2 linked regions of the Rubripirellula tenax genome follow. Each later gene encodes a partner of the first gene's protein in a complex. Links are inferred from orthologs where the notes say so. Each region holds a gene or a part of one and is shown on either strand. Other genes may lie near its edges.

Region 1 (4,420 bases):
CGGATCTCGTCGGCAACGACGCTAGATGCGTTACCGACGGTTGAAGAGAACCAGTTGTTGCGATTTCCGATCACAATCAAGGCAAACCCCATCGCGTCGGGGACACTGCCATGAACGAACGAATGAAGTCATTGCCGACGATATCATCTTGGCTTTTGAAAGTCACGGGAACACCCGCGCGATGCCATATCGCCGGATCGATCGTGATCGCGATCCTAGTGGTGGCCACAGGATGGGTCTCGACACAGGACCTTCGAGCTTCGGTAACGACTCGCTTTCAAGGCGTCGACGTCAACCTTGATGACGCCCATGCGTTGATTCTTTCCAGCGACGGATGGCGTCAGGGATACGCAAGAATCAGCGAGGCATCTGCGTCGATCGAACAAACGATGACGAACATCGCACAGTGGTTGCCAACCGACATTGATCCCCAGGCAGTCGCAATCCAACTGCGCCGCTTGGCTGCCGAGAACGGCTTGACGATCAATCGGCCAGAGATCGGAACACGGCACGTCGGCACACGTGTTGGCGTCGTCACGGGACGCTGCGAGATCCACGGCAATTGCGACGACGTTTACGCGTTCCTCGCCGGCCTGCCGAATCAGAAGATCGCCATTGCGGTCGGCGAATTGCAACTCAGCCGACCGGCGACAACGAACGAAGGGTCCGATACCGATCCGTGTGTCGCGACAATCGAATTTCGCATTCCGTTTGCGGCCGAAGGCACTGCCGCGGCACAGCTACTGAAGCTACGCATAGCGTCACCGGATGCTGCATCGAATGATGCCAATCGCCAAAGGAACGATGCCTGATGTCTGCAACGCCATCCGAAAAGACGCCATCGTCCAAGCAAACCAAACAAATCGTATTGGTCGCAATCCTATCGATCGGATTGTTGATTGCGATGCTGACTCAGCCGTCGGACGAGTCGTCCGAATTGTCCGAATCATCGGACCTAGCCGCCACGTTAGCGACCGTTGCGACAATCTCGCCGGCGACGGCGACACCGATTTTGCGAACCACGACGGCGATAGCCAACTTTTCGCAGACTCGCACGCTGCCACGCACTGAACTCAACCAGATCCGGAAGACGCCACTTTTTCGATCCGATCTCAAGTCACCGTCAACGATCGCGGCAAGCGAAGCCGTCCGAGCGGTCTACGGCAGTGCATTGGGACACCGAGCATTGGTCGATCGAGAGATTCTGACGGACGGACAATCACTCAGCGACGGCCGGACCATCGTCCGCGTCACCAGTGACGGGATTCAATTGAGCAAAAACGTACCTTAAAGACGACGGGTTTCACACGCCGTTGCATTTTTCGCAATCGATATCACCGGAAACTTCGCTTTGATGCGAAAAGACGGTGCGTCGTTGCGTCGATAACGAAGAAACAATCCCTTTCTCGATCACAGCGATTTGCATTTCGCAAAAACGCTGCACCCCCATCAACGGCCGTCCCTATGAATCCTTTCGACGAAAACGGCTTGCGAAAAGCGGCCATTTTGTTGATGAGTCTGCCGACGAAAGCGGCTGCGCAAATTCTGGGCCAACTGCCGCCACGGTACATCGAAGCGATCAGCATCATGATCGCCCAAACCGAATCGGTGGGTGGCAACGATCAGGAAATGGTGATCGCTGAGTTTCTGACCAGCAAAGCCAGTTCGTTGTATGCCAGCCCAGGCGGACTCGAGCGTGCCAAGGAACTGATTCGCGAAGCTCTCGGCCGAGACGCTAACGAGCTGATCGGAAATCTTCAGCAGACCATCGAAGCGATGCCGTTCGGCTTCATCAAGAAAGTCGACTCACAAACGCTGCTGCAATTTATCGGCGACGAACATCCGCAAACGATCGCACTGCTGCTTAGCCATTGTCCGGGCAACTATGCTGCCGAAGTCTTGGCCGGGCTAGATCCCGAGAAACAACTGGAAGTCATTCGGCGTATCGCCGCGATCGGACGAACCAGCCCCGAGGCGGTTGCCGAATTGGAGTTCGGGCTTGAGATGCGATTGTCCAGCATGGTCAACCAACAACAATCCAACACCGGTGGCGTCGCGAACGTCGCCGAGATTCTGAACGTTTGCGAACGTTCGATCGAGCGCACCATCATGGAATCACTTGGCCGCGAAGACCCCGAGTTGTCGGATGAAATCCGCCGCTTGATGTTCGTGTTCGAAGACATTTGCAAATTGGCCGACCGCGACATTCAAGCATTACTCAAGAACGTCGAAACCGCCCAATGGGCTATGTCGCTTAAAGGCGCAAGCCAGCAATTGCAAGACAAGGTCATGCGAAACATGTCATCGCGTGCGGCCGAAAACCTGCGCGAAGAAATGGAATACCTGGGCAGCGTCCGCGTCAGCGAAGTCGAGGGCGTCCAACAAAAGATCGTGGACATTGTTCGTCATCTCGAAGACAGCGGCGAAATTTCGCGTCCGACTGGCGAAGAGGAAGAAGAGTACGTCAACTGAGCGACTTCACCACCGATTCGATCTCGCCGCGATGAACGCGAGTTCGAATCGTGTCGCCGACGTTCACAACGTCGGTCGATTCGATCGCGTTTCCCACGGCATCAAGCGTCACACTGTATCCCCGCGTCAGCACGCTCAGCGGTGACAACGCCGAAAGCGAAGCTGCTTGCGTTGCCAATTTTGCCGCATCCAGCCGAAGCTTGGTGAACATCGCGCGACGCGCGCGAGCATCCAGTTCGTCCAGATATCGCGATCGCAAATGAACGATCTCGTGCGGTTTGCGAAAACCAGTACGCGAAGCAATTTGATTCAACCGCAATCGGCGGGAATCGATCGATTGACGCATCGATCGATCCAAGCGGCGACTCAATTCAGTCACCGATCGATCAAACATCTTGGCATCGGGCAACACTCGCGTGGCCGCATCCGTTGGCGTCAATGCGCGCACATCCGCCGCCATATCACAAAGCGTGACGTCGATCTCGTGCCCAACGGCCGACACCGTGGGGATCCTCGACGCGGCGACCGCACGGACGACGGGTTCTTCATTGAAACACCACAAGTCTTCGAGGCTGCCGCCGCCTCGCGTCAAAATCAAAGCGTCCAGCGCCGGCGCATAGCGGTGTGCCTGCTTGATCGCAGCCACGATCGACGCCGCCGCGGTCGGCCCTTGAACCACCGCGGGAATGACGACGATCTCGACACCGCGAAAACGGCTCGACGCGGCTTGCAGAAAATCGCGAATCGCGGCGCCACTCTGGCTGGTGATAACACCGATTCGTCGCGGGCATCGCGGAAGCATGCGTTTGCGCTGGGCGGCGAAGATTCCTTCGGCGTCAAGTTTGGCTTGCAGGTCCAGAAACCGTTTCTGAAGAGCCCCCAGCCCTTGAAGTTGGACCTGGCGAATGACCAACTGGTAGGTTCCGCGGGCCGCGTAGACTTCGACATCGCCGAAACAAAAGACCGATTGCCCATCGGCAAGATCGACGTCCAGTCGAGACGCCGTCCCGCGCCAGATCACGCCACGGATGTGCGAAGTCTCGTCCTTGAGCGTGAAGTAGAGGTGTCCGCTGCGCGGCCGGGACAGATCCGAAATTTCACCAGCGACCCATATCGACGGGAAAGTGCCTTCCAATATCGCTTTGATGTGGTGCGTCAGCTCGCTGACGGATACGGCGTGCGTGGAAGCGTTCATGGCATGGGCGGCAATGATGGGGAATGCGAACGACGGGCATCATGCTAACGCCGCTTCGATGGATCGCTAGGCCTTCGATTGCCGGTCGACCCTTTTCGGGCATCCTCACAGGTTGCTTGATCGGGCATCCGCCCGCGCCCCTTTTCGGGCATCCGCCCGGCGCCTACGCTTAGAATGCCTTTTTGATTCCCACTTGCGTCCCGATCACCACACCGGCGAGTCTCCACATGCTCGATTTGTTCGACTTCATCCGCGAAATTCCTGACTACCCGAAACCAGGCATCCTGTTTCGCGACATCACACCCATGCTGGCGAACCCCGATGCGCTTGCCCAAGCCGCCAATGCAATGGCGGAACCGTTCTTGGGGAAAAAGATCGACATCGTCGCCGCAGCCGAAGCGAGAGGTTTCATCTTCGCAGCACCGATCGCGATGGCGTTGGGCGCCGGGTTTGTCCCGATTCGAAAACCGGGGAAACTGCCCTTCGATCTGCATTCGTTCGCGTACGAATTGGAATACGGCACCGATGAATTGCAGATTCACGTCGACGGTGTCAAACCCGGCCAACGCGTTCTCTTGGTCGATGACCTTCTGGCAACCGGCGGTACGATCGAAGCCTGTTGTCGATTGCTCGAAAAATGTGACGCCCAAATCGTCGGCTGTTCGTTCCTGATCCACTTGGCCCAATTGGGCGGCGAAGATCGATTGAACCCGTACACGTGCCACTCGGTTCTGACCTACGACCAAGACGACT
Region 2 (4,548 bases), on another replicon or contig:
CGGAAGTTAAGAACCGCTGGCTGCACCAATCTGCGGACGCCCTGGTCGCCCATTCGGACAAGATCATCGCTGCGAACCAACTCGATTTGGCTGCGGCGCCGGAATACGGATTGACAGACGCTGCGATCGATCGACTTCGACTGGACGACCAACGAATTGCCGCGATCGCCGCGGGGCTGCGAGAGATCGCGGCGCTGCCCGATCCGATTGGTGAAGTGATTGACGGATTCACGCGTCCGGGCGGACTGCAAATCTTGAAGCGACGTGTTCCGTTGGGCGTCGTGTTCTTCATCTACGAAAGCCGCCCCAACGTGACTGCTGACGCGGCCGGCATCTGCGTCAAGAGCGGCAATGCGGTGATCCTTCGCGGCGGCAAGGAAGCCATCCACAGCAGTCGCGCCATCGTCGACCAATTGTCGGCCGTCGCGGTCCAAAGCGGAATCCCAAAAGCTGCGGTGCAATTGGTCGCTACCACGGATCGCGCCGCCGTCGGCGAATTCTTGACGATGAGCGACTTGATCGACGTGACGATCCCCCGCGGTGGCGAAGGGCTGATCCGTCGGGTTGCAACAGAAGCGACGATGCCGGTCATCAAACACTTCGACGGCAATTGCCACGTCTATGTGGATACCTCGGCCGACATCGACATGGCCGCGTCCATCATTGAAAACGCGAAGTGCCAGCGTATGGGTGTATGCAACGCGTGCGAGTCGCTGTTGATTCACGAATCGGTCGCGTCGACGGCATTGCCCGCGATTGCCGATCGTTTACGAAAATACAACATCGAAATGCGTGCCGATGCTCGAGCCAAAGAGTGGTTGCCCGATGCGGTCGCAGCGACTGAGGAAGACTGGGGCACCGAATACTTGGGGCCAACGATCAGCATTGCGGTCGTGGACTCGATCAGCCAGGCAATCGAGCACATCAACCGTTACGGATCGCACCATACCGACGCGATCGTCACCAACGACCTGCAGGCTGCGGACACGTTCACGACGCGTGTCGACAGCGCTGCGGTGATGGTCAACGCCAGCACTAGGTTTAACGACGGTGGCGTTTTCGGCTTGGGCGCCGAGATCGGAATATCAACCGATAAATTTCATGCTCGCGGGCCCTGTGGGTTGCGCGAACTTACCAGCTACAAATACATCGTTCGTGGAAACGGACAGATCAGGGAATAGGTGTCTGGAATCATGCGTTTATTGTTCTTACCAGATTGACCTATCAAGGCGCGTGGGTGCGATGTCATCGTTTCGTCCACTTTGGATTGCGTTTGAAATTGGCAACGGGCGGCGATGACCTGCGAATGTTCGTTCTGCAAGAGTGTGTTTTACTTCCATCCTGATCGCCACGACCTGATCTTTCAACCGAAGGGGACACGGACATGTCCGATGAATCACTGAGCCAAAACCAAGTCGAAAGCCTGTTGAAGGCGATGGAAACGGTCGACGGTGCACCACCGAAACCGCAGACTCCTAAATTCAGCGACGAAAAAAGTCCGACGGCGGGTGCGCGAACGACTCCGGCTGCCCCGGCTGCGGCTCCTCGTGTGACTGCGTATGACTTCAAGCGACCCGAACGGGTCGGCAAGGATCAAATGCGAGCCATGCATTCCTTGCACGAATCGCTCGCTCGTAACTTCGGTGCGTCGGTTTCCGGCATGCTGCGAACGATGATCGAAGTCAAGCTGTTGAGCGTGGATCAATTGACGTACAGCGAGTTTGTTTTCAGCTTGGACAACCCTAGCTGCTTCAACGTTCTGGCGCCGTCCCCTTTGAACGGCAATTGGATCTTAGACATCGCGCCGACGCTGTCGTATGCGATCATCGACCGGATGCTTGGTGGTGACCCTGATCCGAACGAGACGATACGTCGGCCGCTGACCGAAATCGAGAATCGACTGATCGGTCGTGTCGTCGAACTGTTCCTGAAACGGCTGCGCGAATCTTGGGAGAACATCGTCGATCTCGAATTGACGATCGAGAAAGTCGAAAGCAACCCGCAGCTGGTTCAAATCGTTCCGCCCAACGAAGTCGTGATCCTGGTCGGATTCGAAGTCTTGTTGGGCAAGAACCGCGGAATGATGAATCTGTGCATCCCTTTCAACACGATCGAGAATTTCAATTCTCGGCTGTCACGCAACGGATGGGTCGGCTACGGAAAAGGGACGCCCACCGAAGAAACGCGTGGAAAAATCTCGACCAGCATGAGCGAGGCGCCGGTGGATATTGTGGTCACGTTGGCGAGATCGAAGATTCGGACCGGAGACCTGCTGGAGCTGGCGGTCGGCGACATCATCACGACAGAAAAAGAAATCAATTCGCCGCTGGAGCTTGCGGTTCAAGATGTCCCGAAATTCAATGCCCGCGTGGGTGCATTCAAGGGCAAGAAAGCGGTTCGCATCGAATCGGTGATGGAGCGTCCAAAGAGAGACGCTCCGCCACCAGAATCGAAGTGATTGGCGACCGCTTAACGTCGCCTATCGCCAATCACGATTGTTCTCAGTCAAACTGATAACGGCTTTACGCCATTTCCTTCAGACCCTTCAAAGGGCGGATCGACAACTTCTTGCTGGCGGGCTTGGGCTTCAACCAGATTTCTTGTCCGTCGGCCGGGTTACGTCCCTTACGCTTTGGCTTTGCTGGAACGTCCTTCAGGACGATCTTGCAGAGGCCAGGGATCGCGAATTGGCCAGGGCCGCCCTTGCCAAGCGACTTGGCGATTTCGGCGGTCAACGCGTCGAAGACGGCCGCTACGTCCTTTTTGGACAGTTCGGTCTCTTCAGCGATGTTAGCAAGGATTTGCGTCTTGGTGGGTGCTTTGGGAGCAACGGCGGCTTTTGCCATGGGGTCGAACCTTGTTTGTAGACGTGAATTGGAATCGATCGGGGCATCCAATAATTCAGCCCGCGATTACTATCGGCAAAGTGTTATGCCGCATTCGGTCTTGTTGCAACCCGGCTTCGACCAAAAAAGCCCACGATTTGCGGGTTTTTCGATCGGACTTGACACGCCGAGAGCCATTTGACCTAGATCTGACATCCTCCAAGAACCCCGTTTTTACGGTTTTCTATGCGTTTTTCGCTTTTAAAAGCGACGTCGTCAGGCCGTAAAACAAGCCCTCGAACGACTTTCGGCACCCCACGAAAAGCTGCATTTGCGATGTGAATCCTCCGTCGTTCGGAGGAGTTTTCGCACGCCATCGGTGACGCGGCGGATGTCAAATGTCGGTGCTCAGAACCTGATCAATGGCTTCGCTAGAGATCGATTCTTCGTCCGCTATTTGCTCGCCAGCAACCGAGATTCGCGTCAGCTCCGGTGCAACGGATTGCATCGCGGAATCGATCGACGAAACGTCCGTGACGTTCGCGTTCTGGGCGATATCCGCTCGATTCGCGTCGGCGGACTCGTCCGCATTGTCGTCCAGCGTCGTTGCCAATGGGGATGTATTCGGAGCGTCGAGCAACGAAGGCACAAAGACATCTGCGACCGTTACGCCGGCGGTTGCAACGGACTCACCTTCGGCTTGCTGTTCACCGAACGTCAACGAGCTTGATGACAGTCCGCTTGAGGACTCCGATGCAAGCGGTTGTGTGCTGGAAATCGTCGACACACTGCCGGTCGATCCGGTTGTCGTTGTGGTGGTCGTGGTTGTCGGAGTGGTCGGCGTGAACGCAACACCGCTCGATTGGACGTTGATTCGGTAGAGCCGCAACCCGTCGACTTCGCCGCGAAATTCGACGTTCCGATTGTTGACGGTTGAAACAGTGGCTTGAACTTCCTCGGTGGTTGCGGCTGTTCCCGTGCCGGTCGGCGCGGTGCCGCGAATCGTCACGTTCGTACCCGCTTCGTCCAACGTCACGACCGGCGATGTGATCGTGTCGGTATTTTGCGAAGGAATGACCAAGGTATGTGATTGTCCCGGGGCAACGGCAACAAGCAAGGACTTGCGAGGCGAAGTGCCCATCCAATCGCGGATCGAAATGTACTGGGCCTTCAACTGGCCGACATCGATTTGAACCGTCGAATCGCCGTCTTCGGCCGCACTGACGACGTCAATCGTACGAGCTTCCGAAGCACCTTGTAGGAACCCGAGTGCCGGGATGTCGATTTGGTAATTTCCAGGTAGCACGTTCTGGAAGGAATACGAATCGCCGCTTACGGTCAGGGCCGCATTGACGTCGTTGCCCAAGGCATCGGTGCCTTTAAGAGCCAACGACGCTGGTACGAATGCCGAATTCGCGTTGTAGTCCAGGAAAATATTTCGCAATGCGAAGTCGTTCACTTCGACGGTCAACGTACCGTTGCTGGTGAGCGTACCGTCACTGACCGTATACGTGATCGAATCGGTTCCCGCATAAGTCGCGGATGGCAGCGTGTAAAGAATTCGTCCGGTCGCCGCATCAATGCGAACGGTGCCGCCGCCGGTGGTCGTGTTGGTTGCGGCGGTGATGGTCAACGTTTCACCAGAGTCCGGATTCGTCGGCAATTCCGAAAGGGCGAAAATTGGAAAGTCAGCTGCCGTTCCACGGTTGATCGGGATTGTCTT

The links. Proteins that work in one complex are often made in the same cells at the same time.
Region 2: the proteins of fliG (region 1) and fliM are in contact, whole or in part, in a crystal structure (PDB 4QRM), measured with the Thermotoga maritima proteins. The link is inferred for Rubripirellula tenax from one-to-one orthologs. Residues at the interface, in WP_004082903.1 of Thermotoga maritima: Phe122, Ser125, Glu126, His127, Pro128, Gln129, Thr130, Val133, Glu157, Arg161, Leu164, Leu165, Arg167, Ser169, Glu171, Val172, Glu175, Ile176, Asn179, Lys182; in WP_004081085.1 of Thermotoga maritima: Tyr124, Leu127, Asp128, Ile130, Met131, Gly132, Gly133, Pro134, Glu136, Pro139, Arg141, Thr144, Glu145, Ile146, Glu147, Ser149, Ile150, Lys153.

The regions. Positions count from the first base shown.
Region 1 is NZ_SJPW01000001.1:196,244-200,663, forward strand. What follows is about bases 672-3,468. They hold fliG (flagellar motor switch protein FliG), read left to right. Parts: upstream 672-1,464; coding sequence 1,465-2,472; downstream 2,473-3,468. Other genes in these bases: Poly51_RS00825 (hypothetical protein), read left to right, coding at 672-812; Poly51_RS00830 (hypothetical protein), read left to right, coding at 812-1,291; xseA (exodeoxyribonuclease VII large subunit), read right to left, coding at 2,465-3,468. Outside these bases: Poly51_RS00820 (hypothetical protein), read left to right, coding at 1-114; more of Poly51_RS00825, read left to right, coding at 111-671; more of xseA, read right to left, coding at 3,469-3,667; Poly51_RS00845 (adenine phosphoribosyltransferase), read left to right, coding at 3,895-4,420. UniProt on the Bacillus subtilis protein: One of the proteins that forms a switch complex that is proposed to be located at the base of the basal body.
Region 2 is NZ_SJPW01000005.1:9,301-13,848, forward strand. The notes cover bases 497-3,421. They hold fliM (flagellar motor switch protein FliM), read left to right. Parts: upstream 497-1,384; coding sequence 1,385-2,458; downstream 2,459-3,421. Other genes in these bases: Poly51_RS18175 (glutamate-5-semialdehyde dehydrogenase), read left to right, coding at 497-1,181; Poly51_RS18185 (HU family DNA-binding protein), read right to left, coding at 2,523-2,846; Poly51_RS18190 (Ig-like domain-containing protein), read right to left, coding at 3,220-3,421. In the rest of the region: more of Poly51_RS18175, read left to right, coding at 1-496; more of Poly51_RS18190, read right to left, coding at 3,422-4,548. UniProt on the Bacillus subtilis protein: One of the proteins that forms a switch complex that is proposed to be located at the base of the basal body.